DNA from 3 places in the Virgibacillus sp. LDC1 genome. Region 1 is predicted to be linked to each of the others. Evidence: riboswitches for the same ligand, from Rfam matches in the RefSeq annotation. Region 1 holds a riboswitch; each other region holds the start of a gene.

The links. Region 1 has a riboswitch for thiamine pyrophosphate ahead of OHJ21_RS20035 (ECF transporter S component). Riboswitches for the same ligand answer to the same signal wherever they lie in the genome.
Region 2: it holds a riboswitch for thiamine pyrophosphate, as region 1 does, so the genes downstream of both, tenA (thiaminase II) here and OHJ21_RS20035 (ECF transporter S component) in region 1, are expected to answer to the same signal.
Region 3: it holds a riboswitch for thiamine pyrophosphate, as region 1 does, so the genes downstream of both, OHJ21_RS23245 (ABC transporter substrate-binding protein) here and OHJ21_RS20035 (ECF transporter S component) in region 1, are expected to answer to the same signal.

What each region holds. Positions count from the first base shown of each region.
Region 1 is NZ_JAOXLZ010000001.1:4,378,694-4,388,414, forward strand. Features, by position in the region: gene OHJ21_RS20015 (DMT family transporter) at 1-164, opposite strand, end outside; gene OHJ21_RS20020 (TetR/AcrR family transcriptional regulator) at 169-738, opposite strand; gene OHJ21_RS20025 (energy-coupling factor transporter transmembrane component T family protein) at 902-1,708, opposite strand; gene OHJ21_RS20030 (ABC transporter ATP-binding protein) at 1,705-3,381, opposite strand; gene OHJ21_RS20035 (ECF transporter S component) at 3,374-4,003, opposite strand; TPP riboswitch at 4,095-4,207, opposite strand; gene asd (archaetidylserine decarboxylase) at 4,371-5,174, shown strand; gene OHJ21_RS20045 (SDR family oxidoreductase) at 5,242-6,096, opposite strand; gene OHJ21_RS20050 (helix-turn-helix domain-containing protein) at 6,678-7,463, opposite strand; gene pdxR (MocR-like pyridoxine biosynthesis transcription factor PdxR) at 7,523-8,986, opposite strand; gene OHJ21_RS20060 (pyridoxamine 5'-phosphate oxidase family protein) at 9,108-9,721, shown strand, end outside.
Region 2 is NZ_JAOXLZ010000005.1:272,881-282,601, forward strand. Features, by position in the region: gene OHJ21_RS25885 (FecCD family ABC transporter permease) at 1-192, opposite strand, end outside; gene OHJ21_RS25890 (FecCD family ABC transporter permease) at 189-1,172, opposite strand; gene OHJ21_RS25895 (ABC transporter substrate-binding protein) at 1,370-2,392, shown strand; gene OHJ21_RS25900 (hypothetical protein) at 2,447-2,767, opposite strand; gene OHJ21_RS25905 (hypothetical protein) at 2,862-3,116, opposite strand; gene OHJ21_RS25910 (hypothetical protein) at 3,576-3,776, opposite strand; gene OHJ21_RS25915 (VOC family protein) at 4,075-4,575, opposite strand; TPP riboswitch at 4,837-4,940, shown strand; gene tenA (thiaminase II) at 5,082-5,768, shown strand; gene thiM (hydroxyethylthiazole kinase) at 5,824-6,666, shown strand; gene thiD (bifunctional hydroxymethylpyrimidine kinase/phosphomethylpyrimidine kinase) at 6,663-7,679, shown strand; gene thiE (thiamine phosphate synthase) at 7,676-8,356, shown strand; gene OHJ21_RS25940 (BglG family transcription antiterminator) at 8,599-9,721, shown strand, end outside.
Region 3 is NZ_JAOXLZ010000002.1:585,298-595,018, reverse strand. Features, by position in the region: gene OHJ21_RS23265 (glycoside hydrolase family 65 protein) at 1-2,222, shown strand, start outside; gene OHJ21_RS23260 (EAL domain-containing protein) at 2,452-3,498, opposite strand; gene OHJ21_RS23255 (diguanylate cyclase domain-containing protein) at 3,708-5,243, opposite strand; gene OHJ21_RS23250 (VOC family protein) at 5,503-5,886, shown strand; TPP riboswitch at 6,065-6,176, shown strand; gene OHJ21_RS23245 (ABC transporter substrate-binding protein) at 6,292-7,323, shown strand; gene OHJ21_RS23240 (MTH1187 family thiamine-binding protein) at 7,404-7,697, shown strand; gene OHJ21_RS23235 (ABC transporter permease) at 7,694-8,449, shown strand; gene OHJ21_RS23230 (ABC transporter ATP-binding protein) at 8,504-9,337, shown strand; gene OHJ21_RS23225 (TatD family hydrolase) at 9,417-9,721, shown strand, end outside.

The DNA of each region.
Region 1 (9,721 bases):
ATTTCAATCTGCTTCAAGCTCAGCGTCAGGAAGCTCAAGCTGCAAATATAGAACACCACCAGCAGCACGCTGGGCAGCGGTTTGCTGAACCCCTCTGACAGCTTCATGTTCAGCGTCCCCGCCACTTCAAACAGAATAGCCAAACTTAAATATAACCAATGCATAATCTCAAGACTCCTTCCGTTTCTCAGCGGCAATGCCGAACAATAAAATATCCATGACGGACTGCAGCAGCTCCCCCAGCGGCAATTGATGCTTCACCGTCGCCCTCGAATCGTAAATCTGATGAAGCGACCCGAGGTACAGATCGATGAACAGCGGCATGTGAATTCGCTTGATGCTTCCCTCGGCCATGCCCTGTTCCATCAGCTCGGTAACAATGCCCCATTCCTCTCGGAAAAAGGTGTCCAGCTTCTCCCATTGCGGATAATGCGACCGCTTCAAATCCGGCAGCATCCCCAGTTCCATCTTCTCCATCTCCTGGGGCAGACAGATTAGAATCTGGTGAATCTTCTCCAGAACGGTAAGCCCCTCATCCGCCGCAATGTCACGTTCGCGCTGCTGAATGTGCCGGATCATCCCGTCAATGATATATTCGACAATCTCTTCCTTGGATGAAAAATGCTCATAGATTGTCCGTTTGCTAATCGCAAGGCCGCGGGCCAGATCACTGACCGTAAACGTAAAGCCCTGCCGCTGAATCAAGCGGATCGTTTCATTCAATATTCGCTCGCGCACGTGAATAAACTCCCCTTCTGGTACTGAAAATACTTTTCTGGTACCACTAGTATTATAACGCCTCAATCAGCATGAAATCCAGGCCCTTTGAAGTTATTCTGATCTCATAAAAAAAGAACCTGCTTACACACCATAAGCAGGCCCTCATCGAGGAAACAACCGTTTAATCAAACCGCACGTCGCCAATGCCGAACCAAGGAAAATATCCGGCTGCCACATAAGCACAGCAGGCAGCGGCTGCGAGTAATCCTATGATTAGAAGATCGTAGCGGGAATAACGTGACGGGTAATAATACGTTCGAGCCTTCGCCCGATCCCCGTCAAATTGCTTCGCCTCCATCGCCGCGGCCACCCGGTGTGCCCGGCGGATGCTCTGCGCCAGCAGCGGCACCACATACAGTCCTGCGCGGTTCACCATGCCGCGAACGCCGCGAATCGGGCGGACACCTCGTACCTTCAAGGCTTGGCGGCGGATTACATATTCCTCCCAGACCATGGGCAGCAGCCGGATCGAAGCCATGAAGCTGTAAGCATACTTGGGCGCAAGCCTCAGCTTCTGCATCAGACTGTAGAATAAATCCACCGAGGACGTTGTCGTAACAAGCAGCAGCCCCTCCGAGGCAAAGGCAATTCCCTTAAACCCCAGATGCAGCCCCCGATAAAAGCTTTCTTCCGATACCCGGAACAATCCCCACTCCCACCAGATCGTCTCCCCTTTGCCGAACAGCATCATGGAAGAGGAAGACGAAATAAAGGCAAGCAGAAACGGTATGAAAAACAGCAGCATCTTCCACGGCTTCACCCCGCTGAGCACCACGAGGCAGATCATAAAGATCAACGCCTGATACATGACAAAATCAAGATCATGGGTTAACACCGTCATAAAAAACAGCGCACAGATCAGTCCCAGCTTCACCACCGGATTCGCGCGGTGCAGCCAAGTGATCCGCACGGGATTCCATATATTCATGCGTTCACCCCCGTAAGGCGATGATCGGCCCCGGTTAGGTTTTCGCGAGTCTCATCAGCGCCATTCGCTCCGCCGGTCTCCCGTCCGGATTCCGTCCCGGTACACCATCGGGGGGAAGGCATGCTTGACGTCAACTGCCCCTCCCGGATTTCCCATATATGCGTGGCGACCCGCTGCGCGATCTCCATTTCATGCGTCACCATGAGAATGGCGGTTCCCGCGCGGCGCAGCTGCTCACACATCTCCAGAATCGCAAACGTATTCCGCGCATCCTGTCCGAAGGTCGGCTCATCCAGGAGCAGCACAGACGGCTGTCTTGCCATGGCCGTAGCCACGCTTAAGCGACGCTTTTGACCTGTCGACAGCTGGTACGGATGCCTAGCTTCCATGCCCTTCAGTCCAAAGCGTTCCAGACAGCGGTCGGCCTGCGCCTTCGCTTCCTCCGGCGGCACATGATCCACCAGCAGGGAGTAAACCACCTCATCGCCGATGCGTTCCGTCAGGAATTGAAGCTCCGGATTCTGAAACACGAATCCGATTTGGCGCAGCTGCTGCTCTCTCTTCTTCCGCACCTTCCTGCGCCTGCCCTGAATGACCTCTTCCCCGCAGAGCACATAGGTTCCTTCGGCGCGAAGCAGCCCCATTAAACTGAGCAGCAGCGAGCTCTTTCCTGCTCCGTTCGGCCCAACCACCGCAATGAATTGTCCCGGAACCACCTCGGCTGAAGGGAGGGTGATGACAGGTTTATCCCATCTCATCCCCCTGAAATCCGCCAGTTGAATGACAGTTTCCCCATGCTGAGCGTATGGCAGAGCAGCCTCATACAGGAGATCACCTGCCTCATTGCCCAGCGCGTCGACCGGGGCGAATAACTCTCTGCCTGCCCGGGACTCCGCGTAATCTTCCCATACGCCGGGATACCAGATTCCATAGGCTTGGAGTTCCCGCTCATATTCAGCGAATATCGCTGCTGGGGGACCTTCGCCCAGAATCACCCCATCCGGGCTGAACAGCACGACACGATCCACGTATTGGGCCATTTCTTCAATCCGGTGCTCCACGATGATCAGCGTACGCCCTTCCGAAACGGCCTTCACCGCGGACCAGATTTGCTCCCTGCCTTCCGGGTCGAGCAGCGCAGACGGCTCGTCAAGGAACAGGACCTCCGGCTCCAGCAGCAGAGCCGATGCCAGCGCCAGTCGTTGCTTCATGCCTTGGGACAAATGCCCGATCGGCATATGGAGCTCCTCAAGATCAAGCCCCACCTCGCCCAGGGCCGCTTGCATCCGCTCCTTCATCTCGTCGCGTGGGACACTTAGATTCTCCAGCACGAAAGCCAGCTCTTCATCCACGTACGGCATACAGAACTGGGTATCCGGATCCTGAAACACATAACCCCAAGAACGCGGAACCAGCTGGGCCTCGCATTTCATCGGCACCTCCGTTGCGCGGGGAATCATCCCGCTAAGCACCTGCAGCAGCGTGGATTTGCCACAGCCGCTCGGACCGAGCAGCAGCACCTTCTCCCCCCGGACAGCCGAGAAGGAGAGGTCTTTGAACATCAGCCGCTCCTCGCCCGGATACTTCAGACGCAATCCCTCCACATACACGGCCGGTTCCGGAAGCATCTCAGCGGACTGAGCCGGAACCTGGCTAACCGTGGCATTAGACATGGCGCGGATCATCCAGTGCTTCGTAATCCTTCTTCGACGCAGGACGCAGCAGGGATGTCACGCCCGTACGGTCAAGCGCTTTGGCCAGCAGGAGCATCAGGAGGCCTGCAATGACGGCGCCGCTGAGTACCCGCATGCCGTATTTGGCAAGGAACATCCACGTCTGCAGGTCATCGGTATAACTGTAATAGAAGTCCATGATCATCGAGCCGATGGCCGCGCCGGCTCCGGCAATCGCCAGCGTCCACGCGGAGGTGCTCCGATAACGGAATGCCGCGAATACCAATTCTGCCCCCAGTCCTTGAATGAGGCCATACAGCAGCAGGGTCAATCCCCAGCCGCTGCCAAACAGCACTTCCACGTGGGCCGCCGCCACTTCCGCGATGATGGCCACTCCCGGCTTGCGGATCAGCAAGTAAGCAAGCGTGGCTGCAGCGAACCACATGCCGTATAACAACTCATCCGCTTCAAAGAACAGCGGTTTTAACAGATTGTAAACCGAACCCCAGAAATGATAAATGACGCCAAGCACCAGCGATACCAGCACCGTCACCAAAATATCGCTTAACCGCAGCCCTTTTCGGGGCTGAACCCCCAACTTCTCTTGCACAGACGTTCCCATAACAACACATTCCCCTCTCCACCTCTATTTTTGTGTAAACACAACAAAAAACCGTCTGGAAAAACGCGCAGACGGAAAAATAGGCCCTATGTAGGCAGGGTCGGATATTCTCTACGCTGGCATTACCCAGTTCAGATTAACGGTCAACAGCGGATAACAGCTGCAATCTCAGCCTGATTCACTCAAGCCCCCGTATTCCTATTCGGTTTCATGTTAACTTTAAAATACACATTCGCTCCGGAATAAGCAAGAGCCTTTTTTCAAAAATGGCTATTTATTGATTTCCATCTCATTCTATGTCAATATCAGAGTGGTTGGCTTTTCCACCAACGTTTATTGCTGACACCTATGCACAAAGGAGAATGACATGGCTAAACAATTGCTGCGTCTGATGACTGAGCTATCCTCCCGCAAGTGGCTGTCCCGAATCATGGGGCATTGTTCCCACAGCCGGCTGAGCCGTCATCTAATACCTGCATTTATACGAATTTATCAAATTCCGGCGCATGAAGCGGAGAAAGAAATCCATGAATACCGCTCATTGAACGAGTTCTTTTCCCGCCGGTTAAAAATAGGCCTGCGCGCCATAGATGATACCGCCGACGCTATGGTAAGCCCGGTCGATGCCACGATTTCGGCAATGGGCGCCGTCAACGCCGGCACCATTCTGAGCGTCAAGGGACAGGATTATACCCTGAGTGAGCTGCTCGCCAAATCGCCAAGAATGGAAAACTACATCAACGGTTATGCTTTCGTATTGTATTTAAGCCCGACCGATTATCATCGCATTCATTCCCCGGTAACCGGTGTTCAGGCGGAGAGCGAGCATCTGAAGGGCCGCGTTTACCCTGTGAACGATTTTGCGATGACCCATATTCGGAACGTGCTCAGCCGCAATGAACGCCTCATTACCTATATTGCGCATGAGTTCGGCGAAGTTGCCGTCGTGAAGGTCGGAGCCATGAACGTAAGCAGCATCCGTTATGCTGACGAGAACGTGAAGAAATACGGGATTGGCGATGAGCTCGCGTACTTTGAATTCGGCTCTACCGTCGTGCTTTTGACGGAGAACGGCACGTTTACTCCGCGCGGTGACCTGGAACCCGGCTCCAAGGTGAAGATGGGGGAACTCCTCGGTTTGCTTCATCCGTCCCCAGCCAGAAAAGGGTAATCCCATTCACCTTACCAAACATCGCATTTTACAAGTTAAGGCCATGAATCATTCGCGGCATGAATGATTAACGCCGGCCCAGCATCCGATACATGATCCGCTGAAACAGCCGATCCGGCAGCACGCCCTTGATCCATGCGGTTAGCCGCGTGCCTCGGGGCAGCAAATAGCGGAACCTGGGCTTAGCCATGGACGCAATTTTTGCCACAAGCCTGGCTACCTCCAGCGGATCCCCGCTTCCCCTGGCTGTCCGCTCGGAATACTCCAGCACGCCCTTCAGCAGATCGCTGTAGGGTGATCCTTCCTTTACCGCAAGCTCCCCAAAGCTTTTGTTCCAAATCGGCGTGCCATAGGCACCGGGCTGGATCAGCACGACATCGATGCCAAAGGGCATCAACTCCATGGACAGGCTTTCGCCAAGCCCTTCCAAAGCAAATTTGGAGGACGCATAAGGTCCATAACCCGGAAAGCCGACCACGCCGCTAATGCTGCTCATGAGAATGATTTTGGAATGTCCGGTACGGCGGAGCAGCGGCAGCATATGCTGCGTTACCGATACGGTCCCGAAAAAATTCGTCTCCATCTGCTTTCGCCAGCCGCTGAGCGGCACTTCCTCCACCATGCCGCCTACCACCTCGCCGGCATTGTTCACCAGCACGTCCAAGCGTCCATACCTCTGCTCTATCTCCAAAGCAGCGGCCTTGACTTGTTCCTCGATGCATATATCCAGCTGGAATACGTGAATGCGCCCGGCAACATCTGCTTGTTCGGCTCGGGCCAACAGTTCTGCCGCCGCCTCAGGCCTGCGCATACCCGCAGCCACGTCATAACCTGCTTTTGCCAGCTCCAGACTGATGAGCAGTCCGAACCCGCTCGACGCGCCCGTGATCAGCGCAACCTTTCCTGCTCCCGACGCTACCACCGGATCACCGCTTGCTCTGCCAATGCCACTCTCTCCTTCACTCGCGTCACCCTTCCGTTATCCGAAATGCCTGCCTGGTCCATGTTCCTAAGAACCCTGCGTTCAGCGCCTTATACATATTCCTAATATAACAAAATTTCGCAACGTAATCAGAGTCCCTATCCGTATATGCATCCATTAAATAGCCCCACAAAGTGGAGCCTATGCTTCGATGCTTATTCCAAATACTTTGCGGGGACCCCAAAACATATCGAAAAAAGGGAGCCATTTAGCTCCCTTTGCGTTCATCCAGAGAAAAGCGTATATGATAACGGGATTCAACGTTCCCCGTATGTAGGCCAAGTCTCATTAAAACCACACATCCTGATGATTCTGAGTCGTTGTCTTCATGCGGCGCAAGCGATTTCTGAAAATAGCGCAGCCACCACGACTGAAGAAACGTCCACGCACCCGTCTTCTTGGGCTCATTCCTCTCTCCCCCCTTCATAAAATGAAACTGTATTTCGTTTTTACCCTAAATCGCTTGCTATGAAACCCATCTGCCCTTCGGCCACTCAGGTAAGTTATGGAAGGGCGGGGGATCACCGAATCTCGGATGGGCTCTTGCCCGTATACTGCTTAAATTGCCGGCTGAAAAAGAAAATATCGCGGTAACCCAGCGCGTCGGCTACCTCCGTTACGTTCATCCCTTGATGCAGCAGCAGATGCTGCGCCCGCTCAATCCGCATCTGAATGATATAGGATTGCACCGGCGTGCCGATCAGTTCCTTGAACTTGATCGAGAAGTAACGGGGGGACAACCCCGCTCTGGCCGCCAAATCCTCGACCCGATGGGGAATCCCCGGGTGCTGGCGGACATAATTCGCGATTTCATGGATCGCCTCTGACAGCTGATTGCTTGCTTTTTTGACGACCGGCTCAGCGAGATCCGAGCGAAGCAGATGAATCATCAGCTGTTTCAGAATAAGCTGCCCCTCCTCCAATGATCCATAGGGCTTGTCCAGATACAAACGCACGTAACGCGCGAGCAAATATTCGAAATCCATCGTTTCCGTCAGCTTCCGATAAGATGCCGGAATCTCTTGGACCGGGTCGGTCACGTCAAAATGGATATATGTCAATACGAGCGGCTTCTGCGGGTTGTGCGTCGCGCTCGTATGATCTCCGGGTCGGAACAGAAAGCAGCTTCCTTTTCCCACGGCAAAGGGCTCGTCATTGAGCTCGACCGTGCCTTCACCGCTCCATACATAGAACAAATCATAATTCTGCATGGGTCTTTCGCGTTTTTGCCATTTCCAGCCCGGCTCACATACGATTTTGGCAAGCGCAGGCATGATTATAAAAGAAGACGGCGATGCATTCAGCATCACGTCATAACCCCCTCATCTCATTCAAAAATTGACCTCTTTTCCATCATACCCGTTTTTTATGTTTTTTGCATGTCCAGCCACGCCTGCGCAATCCGGGTAACCCCTTCTTCGATGCTGGCTATGTCCAGATGCGAGAAGCCGAAGCATGCCGCAGGTAACCTGGGGGTACGATGATATACCGATGCATCCCGAAACATGACGCCGCGTTTGCGTGCAGCTTCTTGGAGCAGGACATACTCTTCCTCAGAGCGCAGCCAGTTCGCATAAACGTGCAGGCCGGCATCGCCGGGATGAAGACGAAACAGTTCGGAGGCATGGGTATCCATCGCCTGGCGAAGCGCCTCATACCGCGCACCATACAGCCGGGTCATTCTTCTAAGATGCCGACCGTAACCCCCTCGCACAATAAAGCGTGCCAGCGCACGCTGCTCCAATACAGCTGGTGAAATCGGCTCGTAAAGCGCCTTGGCCTGCACAACCGCCTCAACCAGGCTTGGGGGAAGCACGGCATACCCGATGCGGAGCCCGGTAAACATCGTTTTGGAGAACGAACCGACAAAGATGACACGTCCCTCGTTATCCAGCATCCGCAAGGGCTCAATCGGCTTGCCGCCCCAGCGGAACTCGCTGTCGTAATCATCCTCGATAATAAAGGCCTGACGGCTTCGCGCCCAATTCAGCAGCGCCCTTCTTCGCTCCAACGGCAGCACCGCTCCCGTCGGGTATTGACGGCTGGGGCTTACGACAAGCAGGCCGGCGTCCCAGTCACGCGGTATCAATCCGGCATCGTCGACCGGGGATGGCAGCGGAATCCCGCCGCTCAGGCTGATGCCCCGATAGATGCCATGATAGCCCGGATCCTCCATGACCACCTGATCGCCAGGATCGACCAGCAGCTGAAACATCAGGACAAGCCCCTGCATGGATCCGCTGAAAATCACGATATGCTCGGGGTCGGCCTGGATTCCCCGCGTAAAACGCAGATGTCCGGCTATCGCCTGCCGCAGTTCGAGATCCCCCTCCGGCGGCGCTCCGTTCTGAAGCTCAATGCCCCCGCTTCCGCCGGCGTAGGATAACGCGCTCCTCCACTCCGAATAAGGAAAATCCTCCATGGGCATCCGTGCATTCGCGAATGAGATTGTACCTCGGGGAGGTTCTCTCAGCATCATCTGTGCCGAGGTATACTCCCCGCTTTGGCTCACCAGTCGTTGCCCCCATGCCGAGAGCACCGGCGCTCCCTCGACCGGCGGCGGTTGGTCCACCATAGCGATCCCCTCCGCTACGTAAGTTCCGCTGCCCTGCCTGGATACAACATAACCTTCGGCCATCAGCATGTCATAGCTCTGCGCGGCCGAGCCTCTGGACACGCCATACAGCTTTGCCAGCTCGCGTGTGGCGGGAAGGCGGGTTCCTTCCGGCAGCTTCCCGCTATGAATGGCAGCACGAAGTGCGTGGTATAGAGCCAAATATTTATATCGATATTGTTCCACATACGTCTCGAACGGCAATCCCAGCTCCATAATGGCGACTCCTCTATCATTTTTTGAAATTGGACTATATAAATTACTCTAAATTGGCGCTTTTTCCTTGTCAATGATCATCGTAAACTGTTATTCAAAATGATAGGGGGAGCGTTTAATCATGAGAAGAGACGAATTTGCGATGGAGGATCAACAAGAAATCGAGGATTTCCTCAGCGGCATGAGCTTTGGTTTCCTTGGAACAGCCGATGAAGAGGGAATCCCTCGTGTAACGCCATTGAACTTTGCCTATGTTAACGGAGCGTTCTATTTTCACGGCAGCCGGATGGGTGAAAAAATGGATCATCTGCGCCGGACGCCCGCCGTGTGCTTTACCATAGCTGACGAGTATGCACTGATCCCTTCCTATTTCTCCGATCCGGAGATGGCCTGCCCGGCCACGGCCTACTTCAAAAGCGTAACGGCGATCGGCGAGGTGGTGATCGTGGATGATCTGGAGGAAAAGGCGCTTGCGATGGAGGCACTGATGACAAAGCTGCAGCCTGAAGGCGGATACCGCACCATTGACGCGAGTGACCGGGCTTATATCCCCAGACTGAAAGGGGTAGCGGTCATCAAGCTCGCCCCGCAGCGAATGAGCGCCAAGTTCAAGTTCGGCCAGAACCTGAAGCCGGATCGGCTCCAGGCCGTCGTCGAAAGGCTTGAATGCCGCGGCAAAGAGCGGGATGAAGAAACCGCCGGGCTGATATGCAAGTATCATCCTGGACCGCGTTA
Region 2 (9,721 bases), on a different contig from region 1:
CATGGGCGGAGCATCGCCGAACAATGCTTTAATGACATGAAGCGGCGAAACAAACTGGCTTCCCGTTCCTGTGCTAAGAATCATGGCGGCGATGCAAAGCACGAATAGGATCAGGCATACCCATAGTGTTCTTCTCTCCAGCATAAACGATACTTTAGCGTTCCTGGAGCGGAATATGCGGTGTTTACTCATTGTGCTCGTCTTCCTTTCCTGGCTATGTACACGAAGAACGGCACGCCGATGATTGCAGTCATCACGCCGACCGGGACTTCCTTCGGCATGGCAATGTATCGGGAGCCGAGATCGGCCGTCACCAGCAGAAGTGCGCCAAGCACCGCGCTGTAAGGCAGAATCCAGCGATAATCATTTCCTATTAAATACCGAACGATATGCGGGATGATGATTCCGACAAATGCGATGGGTCCCGCAGCGGCAACGGAACCTCCGGCCAGCAAAATAACGGCCGCTGCCGCTAACAGCTTAATGAGGGCTGTTTTTTGCCCAAGGCTCTGGGCGATGTCGTCTCCCATGGAGAGGGCGTTCAGATGACGGCCCAGCAGGAGTGCAGCCAGCATGCCAACGGTCATGTACGGCCACACGGCTGCAAGTTGGTTCAAATCGCGTCCGGCTACCGAGCCGACCAGCCATACCAGGACCTGATCGAACATTTTGCCGTCGGAGAGCATTAATCCCTGTGTCAAGGAATGGAAGAAGGCGGCTATGGAGGCACCCGCGAGGGTGATTTTTACCGGCGTCATGCCGTCCCTGCCGATGCTGCCCAGGAAAAACACGATACCGCCGCTTACCGCGGCCCCGATCAGCGCGACCCAGGTAAGGGATTGGAGTCCGCTTATGCCCAGCCAACCCGCCGACATAATAATGAAGAAGGCCGCACCGGAGTTCACGCCCAGCGTGCTGGGGGATGCAATCGGATTGCGGGTGATAACCTGCATGAGCGCGCCCGCAACAGCCAGGCTTGCTCCTACGGCAAGCGCAATGAGCGCCCGGGGCAGTCTTGCTGTGAGAATGATCAGATGCTCGTTGCTCCCGTTGAAGTGAGTGAACGATTCCCATACCTGATGAAGAGGTATGTTTGTTACTCCGAATGCGATGCTGCACATAACGGCAGCAGCCAGCGCCAATAGCGATATGAATAGTCCGAATACGCGCATATATGCTCACTTTCTTAAGTCCATGAATAATTAAGTTCATATGAATTTTAGGTGAAGGGACCCCATCTGTCAATGATCTTGATAATCATTCTCATAAATATCTTGATATTTTTCATAAAACCCTTTATAGTTTTGAATCAGTGATTGATAATGATTTTCAAGTAGAGGGATATGACACAAGGGGGATTTAGATAGGTATGGGAAAAGGAATGGCAAATAAATCAACGAGAGGCCTCAAGTTTAGCTTGCTGGCTCTCATCATGATCGTGATCCTTGCCGGGTGCGGAGCAAGCCCAGCGAAAGAAAACGCAAACAGTACCGGCGGCGACACAACGAATGCTGCAGGTGGTAACAATGAAAGCGCAGCAAGCGAATCGTATGAAGTTACGCATGCGATGGGTACGGAAACGATCAAGGGAACGCCTCAAAAAGTGGTGGTTCTCACGAACGAAGGAACAGAGGCCCTTCTCGCATTGGGCGTGAAGCCTGTAGGTGCCGTTAGATCCTGGACAGGCGACCCATGGTATCCGCATATTAAAGACCAGATGGAAGGCGTTACCGTTGTAGGGGAAGAGAGCCAGCCGAACATCGAGCTAATCGCCGGCCTGCAGCCGGATCTGATTATTGGCAACAAAATGCGTCAGGAGAAAGTATATGAGCAATTGAAGGCGATCGCGCCGACTGTTTTTGCCGAGGATCTTCGCGGCGAGTGGCAGACCAATTTTGAGCTGTATGCCAAGGCACTGAACAAGGCATCTGAAGGCGAAGAGCTCCTGGCTGCATACGACAAGCGGATTCAGGATTTCAAAGAAAAGGCCGGAAGCAAGCTGGATGAGACCGTCTCCGTGGTCCGTTTCATGGCAGGCAAGACGCGCGTGTACCATACCAATACGTTCTCGGGCGTCATTTTCGAGAAAATCGGTATCGCCCGCAACGACATGACCAAGAACGCCAAGGACGATTTCGTTGACGAGATTACGAAGGAACGTTTGCCTGAGGCAGATGCCGACAGACTGTTCTACTTCACTTATGAAACCGGGGATGGCGGTGCCAACCAAACCGAGCAGGAATGGATCAACGATCCGCTGTGGAAAAACCTGAACGTCGTCAAGAACGGCCAAGCCCACAAAGTGGATGATGCCATCTGGAATACAGCAGGCGGCATCCTGGCAGCGAATCTGATGATTGACCAGCTGCAGGAGTTTTACGGCATTCAGTAATGAATGAATGAAAACGAATGCTGCATAGGAAAAAGCTAAAAAAGGAGTCACCCCTCAAGATCTGAGATCTTGAGGGATGACTCCTTTTTTGTGCATCGCCGGGTCGCCAGTACCGCCGCGTCGCCAGCATAGCTGCAAGGTAGCATCGCTGTGTAGCCGGTACGGCTGCGTTGGCAGCATAGCTGCACGGTAGCATCGCTGCGTCGCCGGTACGGCTGCGTTGGCAGCATATCTGCACGGTAGCATCGCTGTGTCGCTGGTATGTAACTGCATGCCACACTGTACGCCAGCACAGCATAACCAACTCCCCCTGCTTCTTGCCGCTACCCCTGACCTGTTAACGGACTCCAGTTCCCTTATTTTCTTAATTCGCACCCAATTGTTAAATCTAACGGACTCAGGATCCCTTATTACCGCAATAAGGTGCCTATTTGCCATCATATTCTATAAATAACGTATCTGGTGTCCGTTAGCTCTCGAAAATAACACCCATTCGGCTAAATAACGTATCCTCAGTCCGCTTGCCGCCCTCGAGCAGTAGCAACAAGGCCAGCAGTCGAACCAAGATGAGTAGTAGCAAACGAGCGCTAGAACCAAGATGAGTAGTCGCACCAAGATTAGCAGTCGCAACAAGATGACTAGTAGCAACAAGGCCAGCACTAGCACCAAGATAGTAGTAGCAAACGAGCAGCAGCACCAAGATGAGCAGCAGCAAAAAGATCACCTGTTAACGGACTCCAGTTCCCTTATTTTCTTAATTCGCACCCAATTCTAAATCTAACGGACTCAGGATCCCTTATCACCGCAATAAGGTGCCTATTTGCCATCATATTCTATGAATAACGTATCTGGTGTCCGCTAGCTCTCAAAAATAACACCCATTCGGCTAAATAACGTATCCTCAGTCCGCTTGCCCTCGAGCACTAGCCAACAAGGCCAGCAGTCGCACCAAGATGAGTAGTCGCACCAAGATGAGCAGTAGCAAAAAGACCAGCACTAGCACCAAGATGAGTAGTCGCACCAAGATGAGTAGTAGCAAAAAGACCACCTGTTTACGGACTCCAGATCCCTTATTTTCTTAATTCGCTCCCAACTCTTAAATCTAACGGACACAGGATCCCTTATTACCGCAATAAGGTGCCTATTTGCCATCATATTCTATGAATAACGTATCTGGTGTCCGCTAGCTCTCGAAAATAACCCCGATTTGGCTAAATAACGTATCCTCAGTCCGCTTGCCCTCGAGCACTAGCAACAAGATCAGCACTAGCACCAAGATCAGTAGTAGCACCAAGATCAGCACTAGCACCAAGATCAGCACTAGCACCAAGATCAGCAGTAGCACCAAGATCAGGACTAGCACCAAGATGAGTAGTAGCACCAAGATCAGCAGTAGCACCAAGATCAGCACTAGCACCAAGATCAGCAGTAGCACCAAGATCAGCAGTAGCACCAAGACCAGCAGTAGCACCAAGGCCAGCAGTAGCACCACGACCAGCAGTGGCCTCAGCTATCTACTCTGAGTTCCCCCGTTTTCTACCACTAAACCATAGCTACTTAAAATCATGCGGTTCTACATCGTTTTGGTTGGTAGCCATCCAAGCATCCCCTGGACACCGAATCCATCCACGAATCCATCCGTGCCCTCCCTGTAATGACGCTTTTGCTTCGCTTCCACCTTTTTACGAAATCTTCACCACAATGTCCGCTCCGGCAACATAGGCCATCGCCTGGATGTATTCCGGGTCTTGGGCTCGTCGTTCCATTTCCTCAGAAGTGAGGTCCTCCATTCGCGTCTGAATCCACCATAAGTTGCCGAACGGGTCCCGTACCCGTCCCACCCGGTCACCGAAGAACAAGCTTGTTGGCTCCGTGACCGAGACGGCTCCTGCGGCCAGCGCTTGTTGGTAGACGGCATCGCAATCCTCAACATATAAACGGAGGTATGCCGGGCTATCCGGCCATTCCGGCTTCGCGTCAAACATCATCACGACGGCATCTCCGATTCGCACCTCGGCATGGCCGATGATACCATCGCCAACATAGACGCGGGCTAACTCTTCGGCTTGAAAAGCCTGCTGCAGGAATTCGATCAGCGCTGCGGAGTTTCTTGAGATGATCCACGGTGTCACGGAGGTGTAGCCATCCGGAATGGGTTTAACCGCTTTCGATGGGTTCGTCATAAATACGCTCGCTCCCTTAAACTTCATTTATTTGAGCTCTGATGTACTCATTATGCGGGGGCATATATGACAACCGAGCGTCAGTGTTCCCAAAACAAGTTTTGGGCATACGGCTATTTAATTTAGCAAAATAACCACCGCCACCGTAGAACATTATGATCACCCGGTCATGAAAAGGTTTCAAGCGTGGAGTTCCGTCCGCGGACGGTTCACGTTTGACACGACCCACAAACCTATGTACAGTATTAGACAAAAGAATAGGAAGTCCACTAGGGGAGCCGTTAGCGGCTGAGACAAGAGCGTATCTTGGACCCTTTGAACCTGATCTAGTTCGTACTAGCGTAGGAAAGTGGAGCCTTCGTATATGAGGTCTCGGTGCGTTTTTTGGCGCACTCGGGCTTGTTGACGAAGCCGCTCCAGTTTTCGGGGGCGGCTTTTTAGCGTTGCCTGGAAACTCGTGACTTACGGACTTCCTGCTCTTCAATATGTTGGAGGTGGGGACAAAAATGAGTTTCACGCAAGAGCTCCGTCAGCAGGCGGAAGGTATTTTTCAAGCAATCTTCGATCATCCCTTCGTAAAAGGCATTGCCCAGGGGAATCTGGAGCGGGAGCAGTTGATTCACTATGTAAAACAGGATTTTGAGTATTTGAATGCCTACATGCGGATTTACGGTATCGCCATATCTAAATCGACCAGCAGGGAAGAGATCGCGACCTTTAACGAACAGATTTCGTTCATCCTGCACAGCGAGGTGCACCCGCATCAGAATTTTTGCGCAGCAGCCGGGGTGACCTATGAAGAGCTTCAGGGGTATCCGCTTGCTCCGTCCGCGCATCATTATATCCGTCATATGCTGACGGTGGCGCATGAGGGCAGTCTGGGCGAGATTATGGCGGTACTCCTTCCTTGCCCGTGGACGTACCTGGAGATTGGTCGCAGGCTGCTGGATGAAGTGAAGCCGGATGCGTCCCATCCATTCTATGACTGGATTTATTTCTACGGCAACCGGGGGGAAGACGCGACAGCCAAGTTCTGCAACCGTGTCGATGAATGGGCAGAGCGTGCGACGGCAGCCGAGCGGGAACGGATGACGGAGCATTTCATGCTGAGCTGCCAACTGGAGTATATGTTCTGGGATATGGCATATAAGCAGGAGGAATGGCCGGTGCAGCTGCAGGCTGCGGTGCTGTAAGGAGAAACTGTATCAAGCACATAAATTCCATTATAGATAAGAGAGGCTGATTCATATGCATGCATGGGAAAAAGAGGTTTCGGCGCTTTTAACGAAGGTACAGCAGACGAGCCCCCTCGTTCACAATATGACAAACGTGGTGGTTACGAATTTTACGGCGAACGGCTTGTACGCGCTGGGCGCGTCGCCGGTCATGGCTTACGCGCCCGAGGAAGTGGCGGATATGGCCGCCATCGCGGGCGCACTCGTATTGAACATCGGCACGCTGAACCGCGAGCTGGTGGATGCGATGATAATAGCGGGGCAATCGGCCAATGCCCATGGCGTCCCGGTCCTGCTGGATCCGGTCGGTGCGGGCGCGACCCGTTTTCGGACGGAGTCGGCCTTGCGGATTCTGAGCGAGGTGAAGGTTTCGCTTGTGCGTGGAAACGCGGCTGAAGTCGCTCACCTTGTTGGGGAGGCCCGCGAGATCAAAGGCGTAGACGCTGGCATCAGCGCAGGCAGCAATCATGCCGAGCTGGCTGTGCGGGCTGCACGCGAATTAGGCACGATCGTGGCCATTACCGGTGAAGAGGACGTAATTACCGATGGAAGTGAAGTGCGTATCATTACTGGCGGTGACCCGCTGCTCACGAAGGCCACCGGCGCAGGGTGCCTGCTGACCTCGGTGCTGGGTGCCTTTGCCGCAGTGGAGGCAAACCTGCTGCTTGCGGGTACGGCGGGACTGGCCTTCTACGGGGCCGCGGCGGCAAAAGCCGCAGAGCGCACGGCAGACCAGGGACCGGGGAGCTTCCAGATCGCTTTCCTGGATGAGCTGGCAAAGCTCCATCCAGACTCGCTGGAAGGATATGCGGCTGTCCGGGAAGCAGAAGCGACCGCTGCAGGTGGCACACGATGAGCAAGACTCGCGTGCCCCGGGCACTGACGATTGCCGGGTCCGATAGCGGCGGAGGCGCCGGCATTCAGGCCGATCTGAAAACCTTCCAAGAGCTCGGCGTATACGGCATGTCGGCGATTACGGCGATCACGGTGCAGAATACCTTGGGGGTTCACGGCGTATATCCACTGCCCCCCGAAGCAGCCGCCGAGCAGATGGAAGCGGTAGGCTCGGACCTTGGAGTAGATGCATTGAAGACGGGCATGCTGTTCAACGCCGAGATCATTCGCCTGGTTGCTGACCGGATTCGGGCTTTTGGCTGGGAGAAGGTCGTTGTCGATCCTGTAATGATTGCCAAAGGCGGAGCGGAGCTGCTGCAAAGCGAAGCGGTGCAGGCTTTAAGAGAAGATTTGCTGCCGCTGGCCTTGATTGTCACCCCCAACATACCGGAGGCCGAAGTATTGGCGGGGATGCGTATCCGCACAATGGAAGATCGGAAGGAAGCAGCGAGGCGTATTCATGCTCTGGGGCCCAAGATCGTTGTGATCAAGGGCGGCCATGATGAGGGGATGCTTGTCGGTCATGAAGATGCGGATCACCAAAGAGACAGGGAACCAGATATAATGGCGGATACGCAGCAGGAAGAGTTGCCTAGGTCCGAATTAACGTCTGGCCAAACGAGAACTGCCAGCCATAACGGGGAGTTAAGTGAGGGACGCTCCCCAATTATCAAGAATGGCGACAGATTCGGAAATCCCTGCAGTCCTCCCGTCATGGACCTTGTATACGATGGTATGGCCTTCACGGAATTATACGGCAAACGAGTTCATACCGTTCATACGCATGGTACCGGGTGCACTTTCTCTGCCGCCATCACCGCAGGCTTGGCCAAAGGCTTGAGCGCATTCGATGCCATTCAGAGCGGACGCTCTTTCATCCAAGCGGCCATTGAAGACGGCTTAAACCTGGGGCAAGGACACGGCCCCACGAATCATTGGGCGTATCGTCGCCGCCGTCAGGAGGTGCTGCGATGACGGGGAGAGTGACACCCGAAATGATGAGGCAGCATCTACGGATGTACCTCGTACTCGGCAGCGTGAACTGTATCGAAGAGCCAAGCCGAATTGTGCAGAAGGCACTGGCTGGCGGCGCGACCATGGTCCAGTTCCGCGAGAAGGGACATGGCGCGCTTGTTGGGGAGCCGATGGTCCAGCTGGCTCGCCGGATCCAGAATCAGTGCCGCCAAGCGGGCGTACCCTTCATCGTCAATGACGATGTGGAGCTGGCGCTGAAGCTGAACGCCGACGGTGTGCACATCGGCCAGGACGACGAATGCGCGGCTTCCGTACGGGAGCGGATCGGCAACCGGATTCTGGGTGTCTCCGCCCATACCGTGGAGGAGGCGAGACGCGCCATTCTCCACGGTGCCGATTATCTTGGCATCGGACCAATCTATCCGACCCGCTCGAAGGATGACGCTAAGGCTGTGCAAGGCCCAGCGATTCTCCGTGAACTGCGCAAAGCTGGAATCGATCTGCCAATCGTTGGGATTGGCGGGATTACCGTGGAGCGCGTGGAGGAAGTCATGGGAGCGGGTGCAGATGGCGTCGCGGTGATCTCCGCCGTGACGGGAGCAGAGTCGGCTCGGGAGGCTGTGGAGGCTTTTATAGGAAAGATACGCCGTGCAACCAACGAATTACTTGAGATGTAGGAGGATTATATGCGGATTATGAACAAGGGTGCCGAAGCTTCTGCGGCACTCTTGTTTTGCTTACGTCAGATTTTAAATTACTGTATAGGCTCAGCTTTTCCGTCAACATGCCATTCTTTTCATCCATTCTCGTGTAACATCCTAGATCAGATTGCCATAAAGACCCGGATATGATATACGTAGGACAATGTACCTGCTCCACGATGAGTGAGCTCTCCAAATAAGTTGAATAGGAGATCGGAATGAATAATAGGCAAAAAGAGATATTTCGCAATTTGTTAATGGAACCGAACCGGCTGTGGCTCGTTCAGGATCTGGCGGATCAGACCGAGTGCTCGGAGAAGACGATCCGAAACGATCTGAAGGTGATTGAAGAATATATAGTTAAGCACTCCAGTGGCCATTTGGTGAAAAGGCCGGGACTTGGTATCTATCTGGAGATCGGAGAAGCGGATCAGGCTGATTTATTCCACCGCTTGTATTCCAACGAGAGTACCACCGAGGATGAATCTGATGAGGAAAGGGTGCTGCACCTGGCATATCGGCTCTTAATGAACGCGAAGCCCGTAACCCTGCAGAAGCTGGCTTCACCGTTTTACGTGAACAAGGCGATTATCCGTCGGGATATGGAAAAGATTGAGGGCTGGCTGCGCAGCTTTGATCTGAGCTTAATGACGAAGCAGCGTGTAGGCTTCATGATTGAGGGCTCGGAGAAGAACAAACGGATGGCGCTGGCGCGGTTGAACCAATTGATCAACCGTCCGGAGTTGACGGGACAGATGATGCGTAACCAGTATGAACCGCACGAGATTGCAACCGTATTCAATGAGTTGAAGGCGTTGCAAAAGCAGCATCAGCTTCGCTTCACCGATGAAACCTTTGAAAGCCTGATGCTGCATATTCTGCTCATGGTCAAACGGACCAAGCTGGGACAGCCGATTTCGCTCTCTGGGCAGGACATAGCCTTTTTGGAGAACAAAGCGGAATTTGCATGGGCGATAGACTTTTTGAAGAAGCTGCAAAAACTGTTCGCTGTCCCTTTTTCCAAGGAAGAAACCGCTTATCTAACCCTGCACCTGCTTGGCGGGAAGTTCCGATACACGCAGGAGGATGGAGGCGCCCGGCGGAGCGATCTAGCAGACAGTCATCCACTGCTGTCCCAATTGGTTGAGCAATTGATTCGGCGGATGTCGGAGCTGAATATGATCCCTTTCTCCAAGGACCAGGTATTATTGAACGGGTTGAAAGTGCATTTGTACACAACCATGCACCGTCTTCATTATGGTCTGGCTGTGTCCAATCCGATGCTGGCTGAGATCAAAAAGATGTATCCCTATATGTTCGATCGGGTCATCATGGCATTGG
Region 3 (9,721 bases), on a different contig from region 1:
TCTTCAGTATCGGGAACGGATTTATGGGCCAGCGCGCCAACTTCGAGGAATCCTACAGCGGCTCCTCCCTGCAAGGCAGTTATATGGCCGGTGTGTATTATCCGGATAAAACCCGTGTAGGCTGGTGGAAGAACGGTTATCCTGAATATTTTGCCAAAGTGCTGAACAGCACCAATTGGATTGGCATCGGCATTGAAATCGACGGCGCGCCGCTTGATCTGGCCCAATGCACGGTGAAGGATTTTGTGCGTGAGTTGAATATGAAGGAAGGCTTCCTCTCCCGCAGCTTCACTGCTGTCATGGAAGACGGCAAAGAGCTCAAGGTTGAAGCTGTTCGTTTTGTCAGCATTGTACGCCACGAGATCGGCGCCATTCGATATGCCGTAACTCCGCTCAATTTCGCTGGAGAGCTTACGATAACACCATATCTCGATGGCGATGTGAAGAACAAGGACTCCAACTATGACGAGAAATTCTGGCTAGAGGTATTCAAGGAAGCGGCGCAAGGTTCTGCTGCGTTGACCGTGAAGACCAAAAAACTCGATTTCCACGTAACATCTGTCATGTCTTATACCATTTTAAAGAACGGCGAGAAGCTGGAACTTCAAGCCGAACTGGTGGAGAAAGAGAAATATGCGGGGAACCGCGTAAGCGTGCCGGTATCTGAAGGCGAAGCCATCACCATCTATAAATATGTCGCTAACGTTACTTCCCGCAATTATGGATTCGGCGAATTGGTGGATGCTGCACGTACTGTGCTGGAGCCGGCGGTGCGGACCGGATTCGAGCAGCTCCTGAAGGAGCAGGCCGATGCATGGGGTGATAAATGGAAGGAAAGCGATATCGTCATTGAAGGCGATGTAGCGGCCCAGCAAGCGATCCGCTTTAACATCTTCCAGCTGAACCAAACCTACAGCGGCGAAGACGACCGTCTGAATATCGGGCCGAAGGGCTTCACCGGGGAGAAATACGGCGGCAGCACCTACTGGGATACCGAGGCTTATTGCCTTCCGTTCTACCTGAGCACCGCGGATGCCAGCATCTCGCGCAACTTGCTGATTTATCGTTATAAGCATCTGGAAAAGGCGAAGGAAAACGCCAAGAAGCTCGGCTTTACCAAAGGCGCCCTCTATCCTATGGTGACAATGAACGGCGAGGAATGCCATAACGAGTGGGAGATTACCTTTGAGGAAATCCACCGTAACGGCGCGATTGCCTATGCCATTTATAACTATGTAAATTATACCGGCGACTTCTCTTACCTCGGCCAATACGGTCTGGAAGTGCTCGTGGAAATCTCCCGTTTCTGGGAAGAGCGCGTGAATTACGTACCGGCGAAGGATCAGTATATGATGCTGGGCGTTACCGGTCCGAACGAGTACGAGAACAACGTGAACAACAACTGGTACACCAACCGTATTGCCAGCTGGACGATGGAATACACGCTCGACGTGCTCGAATACTTGAAAGAGAACGAGAATTCCCGCTATGCCGAGCTTACGGCGAAGCTTGCGCTGCAGGATGTCGAAACCTCCAAATGGCAGGATATCATCAGCAAAATGTACTACCCGGTAGATGATGAGCTCGGCGTGTTCCTGCAGCAGGACGGGTTCCTCAACAAGGAGCTTGTTCCGGTGAAGGAATTGGATCCAGCCCACCTGCCCCTGAATCAGAACTGGTCCTGGGACCGCATTCTACGTTCGGTATACATTAAGCAGGCTGACGTGCTGCAAGGATTGTTCTTCCTTGGCGACCAGTACGACTTGGCTACGAAAAAACGCAACTTCGACTTTTATGAACCGTTCACGGTACACGAGTCCTCCCTTTCGCCATGCGTACACTCCATTCTCGCCTGCGAGCTTGGGTACCAGGAGAAGGCGTACGAGATGTACCTCCGTACAGCTCGCCTGGATCTGGACAACTACAACAACGATACCGAGGACGGCTGTCATACAACCAGTATGGCGGGTACCTGGATGTCCGTTGTGCATGGGTTCGGCGGCTTGCGCGTGAAGGACGGCGTATTGCATTTGAATCCATTCATTCCAGGTCACTGGTCTTCCTTCTCCTTCAAGGTGATGTTCCGCGGATCCCGCCTGAAGGTCAACGTAAAAGGAAAGGAAACCATCATCGTGAACGAAACGGATACGCCGGCTGTCCTGAACGTGAATGGCAAGGAATACAGCATCGACGGATTTGGAGAGGTAAAAGCCGCAAGATAACAGGCATGCGTCTTCAAATGCACCAACTTATATAGAAGCAAGAGCCCTGGATAACATTCCAGGGCTCTTGTTTTTACAGAAAATGGGCTCCTTCAGGCATCATTACTCATTCAGAAGGACCTGTCTTCACCATGCCTAGCATCTGTATTGTCCGAACTCAGCCGAAGGCTGCGGCAATCAGATGTGAAAGCTCCGCATCAAGATGGCGGGGAAATACCGATTATGTATGCTATGAATAGATGAGCTGAGAATGGGGATCACGCGGAGGTCGTTCAGATGGCTTCCCAAACAAATACCCCTGTGCGAGCTCGATCCCGATATCTCGGCAAAAATGAAACTCCTCCCGTCTCTCAATGCCTTCAGCCAGCACCATCGCCCCAAAATCATGAGCCATGTTCGTGATCATTTCGAGCTGCTTCTGCTGGGCGGGATTACGATCGCAATGGTCGATCAGACTCCGGTCGATCTTTACATAATCCGGCTTAAGCTTAATCATCTGCTCCAATGTGGAATAACCTGCACCAACGTCATCCATGGCTACCGAGATTCCATGACTGCGATACACCTCGAAAATCGATTGCAAATGCTCAACATCATCAATCTTCTCGGTTTCCACAACCTCAAATACGAAATCCCTCGGATCCAGATGAAGCCTGTCAATGGTATTAAACGTGTGGCTTAGACACATCTGCGCATCATATATGGAGGATGGCAGGAAGTTCACGAATCGCTTCACGCCGATAGGAAGCCACTCGGCACTGGTCTCAATGGCGCTGGTTCGTGCTGCCCGGTCCAGGAAAGCATGCAATCCGGTTTTACGGGCTGTCTCAAACAGCTCATACGGCTGGAAGCTGGCTCCCCACTCTACCGGACGAAGGAGAAATTCGTAGGCAACGATCTGCTCGGATGAATCCACGATGGGCTGCATGTAGCTCGTAAACTGCTTATGTAAAATGATACTTACCATATCGTAATGCTCCATCTGCAGTTCGAACTTTTGCATAGGGGTCCACGAATGCCGGATTTGCGGAGTTTCTCCACCGGTAACACAGAAGGACAGCTCTTGACGAATCTTCAGCGGAAGGGGCTGCAGACACTTCATCATGGAGATCAGGTCCGCACGTACCTTGTAGTTCACAGCACAACCCTCATTGTTTTCATGTACCGTGTAGCCGTTCACTGCCAGCAACTGAATAAGCTCGCCACTTGCAGGCTTCATATGAATGGTCCCCTGGTCCTCAATCGGTTCAAAGGTGCTGCAATTGTCGCAAATCATGTTCGTCCTCCTTGGCAAGCTAGCTCTCACTATGCTTCTTATCGGCATTTTGAATATGATTTCTTTGCATTTTATGGATTTTATATCGAAGTTATGACCTATTTTAGGAGAAATGCGCAAGATTCGTGCAATGATTGCGCCAAATTCTACAAAAATCGACTTATATTGCTTTTAACAACCTATTGTCGATACTATCGTCATACATTCTTCTACTCAACCTTTTGATCTAAAAGCTGCAGCAGCATCGTCCGCTCCACATCAAAATGCCAAGGGGCGTTCCGTTCCTTTGCCGCATACATCGCTGCATCCGCGCGGCCAATCAGCTCCTGGTCATTTCTGGCATGATCCGGGTAAACCGCAATGCCGATACTCGGCGTGGTTCGAACCTCATGTCCTTCCAGCTCGTACGGCTCGCTAAGCATCGTCCAAATCTCCTCCGCCATCCAGATCAGCTCCTGATCTTCGCCGGCTGGATGGATCATGACGGTGAATTCGTCTCCTCCTAATCGGGAAACCAAGACTCCCTTGGATTCGAGAGATTGAAGCCGGTCTGCAACCTTTCGTATCAACAAATCGCCGGCACGGTGGCCGTATCGGTCATTGACTCGTTTGAAACGGTTCATATCCATATACAGCAAGCCTACGCGGGAACCTTTGCGGTCCGCCTCCTTCAGCGAACTCGACAGCCTTGCATTAAAATAACGGCGATTATACAGCCCCGTAAGATCATCGCGATGGGCCAGGGATTCACTCTGCATCAGACTTTCATGCAGTCGGGCAAACAAACGGTCGTTCTCGAACTGAATCAAAATCTGCCTGAACAAAATCAGGATAACGCACAGAGATAGGCCGGTAAACAGTCCATTCCACCCCCCAAAACGCTGCGCCATAAGGGCAAACATCCCGCCAAGCACGCTGTAGGGAAGCAGGTACCTTACGATCAGGTTTCCGATCGAACGCGGCTCCCGCTCGCCAACAGATGGCTTACGGGAAGCAGGGGCAGACTGCCCACCTGCGAAACTAATAAAAAATACCGATAATGAATAGAGTGGATACAGGTAGGGACGTGCCTCGATACCCATAAGATCAACAAGATAGATGTATAGAACATCTCCTGCAATATAAGTACTCCCGCCAAGACATAACAGAATGGCCGACCATTTCCTTAACTGTCCGGTATTAAAATACAACACCAGCGTAAAAAAAATAAGTACCATTGCGCACAGCGGATACAGCATGTCCACCCAAATGTTTCCCCATACTGCCTCATGGGCCAGACCCTCAAGCTCAGGTTTGATGAAATACTCCCATCCTACCGTCATGACCGTTATGCCAACAATCACGATGTCCAGCATAAACCGGAGCCCCCGAAACGAACCCTGTACATGCCGGAATAAATAAATGAGAGAACTTGCGAACAGGATGAGTTCGAGCCCCCAGAAGAAATGGGTTAGAGCCGGAGAGAAAGCGCTCTCTTTTCCAAACCAAACATGACATGCGTAAATGATTCGGGCCGCTGCATCCCCCATCAATCCGAGACTCACAATAAACCAAAACCTGCGAAGATGCACCTCATAGCGCCGACTAATCCACATTAAATAAACGGAGGCGGCTGCAGGAGGAATAATGACTAGAACACGCTGAAGCGATAAAGCGTCAGGCATCCACAGAGCGATCATTATCTGAATGAATGCATATATCATGGCGAGTCGAATCCACAGATGATCTGCTGGAGTTGGACTCATAAGCATTCCTCCTCGGCCAAAAGGTAAGCTTTTTTCAACACTTGTTTGTTAGGTCTTTCGAATTAATACTTCTAGTTCTCATGATACTTTTTACCCACCCAAAAGTAAAGATGAGGAAATGAAAGAAAAACCACGGATTCTACTCTATGAAACCCGTAACGCTCCGAAAAGTTGCCTCCTTCAAGACCTACTTGACGTATAGGAATTATGTGATAATATTTCATTCATATCTCATATGAATCGGAAAGGGTGTTTAGCCTTGTCACAGAAACGATTGGATCATGTCGGCATTGTCGTCCGGGACCTTGAAACCACGATCGCCTTTTACACCGCCGTCGTCGGACTTGAGCTGAAGGATCGCCTTACCCATACCAATGGCGTCATCCAGCTGGCATTCCTCGGATTTAACGGCAGCGACGAAACGGAGGTCGAGCTTATTCAGGGATACAGCGACACGCTGCCCGCAGAAGGGACCGTTCATCATTTTGCCGTCAGCACGGATAACATCGAAGAGGAATATGCTCGCGTTCAGGGACTGGACGTGCCTCACTTGGATGAGGAAATCGTGACGCTCCCGAATGGGTATCGCTATTTCTTCGTTCACGGTCCCGAAGGGGAGTGGATTGAGTTTTTCCAGCGCTAACCTCTTACGTACGGTAGAAGCTTTATTCAAATCCTTTATCTTGTGAAAGGTTCATAGCTCCATTCATTCTTCCAATTGCATACGTGTTCTAAAAGTAGACCTGCCTCGTTCGTGCCCCTTCGAACTAGACAGGTTTGGTGTGTTAGGACTATAATAGCGGATGTAATGATCGAAACTTCATAAATACCGGGGGAGCTGGAATTTGGCCGGCTGAGAGTGTATCCGATATGATACTGACCCTTACACCTGATCTGGGTAATGCCAGCGTAGGAAGCCCATGTTTGCGGCAGCTGTTCATTTGCCGTGGTATACACTTACGCCGTCATGCGTCCTGATATCATCAGGGCGCTTTTTTTGTGGAGTTAACGAGGTTATAGAAAGAGAATTCAAAGGAGAGAAAAAACGATGAAGAAGGGAACATGGATTCCGCTGCTTCTTGCTTGCGTCCTGCTGATGGTTGCGTCTGGATGCGGCACAAGCGGACAGAACAAGAAGACAGGTGCCGAAGGCGAAGACAGTCAGACTCCCGGGAAACTCCGTGACGTACAGCTGATGCTCGATTGGTCCGCCAATACGAATCACACCGGCCTGTATGCAGCGAAGGAGCTTGGGTATTATGAGGAAGAAGGGCTTAATGTCCAGATCGTCCAGCCGGGAGCAGGCGGAACCGATACGCTGGTCGCATCCGGAAACGTGCCGTTTGGCATCAGCTATCAGGAAGGCGTAACGCTGGCCAGAACGCAAGGATTGCCGCTCGTTTCCATTGCAGCGATCATTCAGCATAATACATCCGGCTTTGCCGCCCCCAAGGATAAGGGCATCGTGAAGGCAGGCGATTTTGAAGGAAAATCCTATGGAGGCTGGGGCTCGCCTGTGGAGGAAGCCGTCATGAAATCCATCATGGAGATTGATGGCGCCGATGTCAGCAAGGTGAATATGATCAATATGGGCGATGCCGATTATTTTACGGCCGTGAAACGCGACATTGATTTTGCCTGGATCTTCTATGCTTGGACGGGGATTGAAGCCGAGCTTCGCAATGAGCCGCTTGACATGATTTATGTGAAGGACTACTCGGAGCAGCTTGATTATTACACACCGGTGATCGTAACGAACGAGAAGCAGATCCAGGAGGACCCCGAGCTTGTCAAAGCGTTCATGCGGGCGACTTCAAAAGGATATGACTATGCGATTCAACATCCTGAAGATGCGGCAGCCCTGCTTACGAAGGCTGTTCCTGACTTGGATGCCGAACTGGTTCTCGCCAGCCAGAAATGGCTGAGCCCCCGTTATCAGGATGATGCACCCCGCTGGGGCGAGCAGAAAGCCGAAGTATGGTCGGGGTATGCCGACTGGATGTTTGAGCGCAAGCTGCTGGAGAAGGAACTTGACGCGGACCGCGCATTTACCAATGAATTTTTACCGGAGCAGCCATAAGGTTATTTCTATTTAAGAGGAGAGACAGCAGGCTGCCTCTCTTCCATTACAATATAGCTTGCACGAAAGGATGAGTTTATATGGCGAATACACTCTTAAGCATTCAAGTAATACCGAGAACGCCAAACGGGGCCGACAGCATCCCTTATGTGGATGAAGCGATCAAGGTCATTCAGGAATCGGGCGTAAAATATGAGGTCCATGCACTCGAAACGACCATGGAAGGAGAGCTCTCCGAGCTGCTCAAGATCGTTGAGCGCATGCACGAGGCGCTGGTGAATGCGGGAAGTCCCAGCATCATATCCCAAGTCAAAATCGCGCATCATCCGACCGGCATCAGCATGGATAAGCTGACTGAGAAATACCGTCCATGAAAAGCTGGTGGAGTTCTGTTTGGCCGCCCGTTGTGGCGGTCCTCTTCTTTTTGATGGTTTGGCAGGCCGCAGTATCCGTATTCGACATTGAACCCTTTATTTTGCCTGCGCCGACGGCCATCGGGCATGAGGCCGTTACCGGAGCTTCCGGTCTCTTCCAGCATACAGCGGCCACCCTGCAATTAACCCTGATCGGATTTATGATCGGCACGGCGATCGGTCTTGTCATCTCGCTGGCTCTGCACATGGTGCCTTTTCTCAAAACCGCCCTTTATCCGCTTCTTATTCTTAGCCAGAATGTGCCGACCATCGCCCTTGCCCCGCTTCTCATGATTTGGTTCGGCTTCGGCATGCTGCCCAAGGTTATCGTGATTACGCTGGTCTGCTTCTTCCCTGTCGCTGTTGCGGCCCTGGACGGACTCGCCCGTACTGACCGCACCATGATGAATTATATGCAGATGGCGGGAGCTACCTCGTGGCAAATTTTCACCAAGCTGGAGCTGCCGCATGCCCTTCCCTCCATCTTCTCCGGGATTCGCATTGCGGCCACCTATTCGGTCATGGGTGCGGTGATCGGGGAATGGATCGGCTCGGACCGGGGAATCGGCTACTACATGATGCTGCAAAAATCCGGCTACCGCACGGACCGGGTGTTTGTTGCCATCCTGGTCATCGTCCTGCTCAGCCTGCTGATGGTGCTGCTGATCACCCTGCTGGAGAAGCGGCTGATTCGCTGGAATCGAAAAGGTTAAAACCATTGTGAATGGACATTTTCCAACATATATAAAAGGAGGCTGCTTTGCGATATGACACATCAAGTATCCCTGTCGGATCATGACAGGCTTGGCCGATCCTCTGCAGCGGTCCCGCCAGCGCCTGCCCTTGAGGTTCGCAGCCTTCGTAAAACCTTCCGCGAGCGGCGCAGCGAAGTGCATGTGCTGGATGATCTTTCGCTCCAGGTGCAGCCCGGGGAATTCGTCTCCTTGATTGGTCCTTCAGGCAGCGGAAAGAGCACGCTCTTCCATATCATCGGGGGGTTAACGGCTCCGGATGCGGGCTCCGTTCTCATGGATGGTCAGGACGTGACCGGGGAAAAAGGCCGCATCGCCTATATGCCTCAACAGCCGGCACTCTTCCCTTGGCGTACGGTGGAGGACAACGTGCTTCTTCCCGAGGAGCTGAGGGGCACCTCGAAAGCCGCTGCCAGGGAACATGCCCGCAGCTGGATGGAACGGGCCGGACTCTCCGGCTTCGAAAAAGCGTATCCGCACACCCTTTCAGGCGGAATGCAGCAGCGGGCGGCTTTTCTGCGCGCACTGATGAGTCCACGGGAAGTCATGTGCCTGGACGAACCGTTCAGCGCATTGGATGCGCTGACGCGCAGCGATATGCAGCGCTGGCTGCTCGATATCTGGGAGGATACGCGCCGTTCGGTGCTGATGATCACCCATCATATCGAGGAGGCGCTGCTCCTCTCGGACAGCATCTATATCCTGTCGGCACGGCCCGGAACCATCTTGAAAAGGGTAGAAGTCCCTTTTTCCCGTCCACGCCGGGAAAATATCCTGATGGATCCGTCCTTCATTGCATTAAAAACCGAAATTTCCGCCATCATGCGGGAAGAACAGCACAAACGCTGACCGATGAAGGCCAGCGGAATACATACATCCATGATCAGCAAAATGCTTCATGGAAGCTTACAAGCGAGGTTATGTAACGATGAAATCATTCATGCAGCGTGAAGCGAATTTCCCACTGATGGACACTCATATTCATCTGGATAGTTATTCGTTATCCGATCAACAAGCGATTCTGGCGGATATCCGCCATCATGAGGTTCAATCCCTCATCTCCGTCTCCATGCATCTGGCTTCCTGCAAGCGAAACCTGGAGCTGGCCAGGCAGTACGGACCGATGGTGCGGCCAGCTTTCGGTTATCATCCGGAGCAGCCCCTCCCTTCCTCTGACGAAACCGAAGAACTGCTGGATTGGATGGCAGAGCATGCCGATGAGATGGTTGCCGT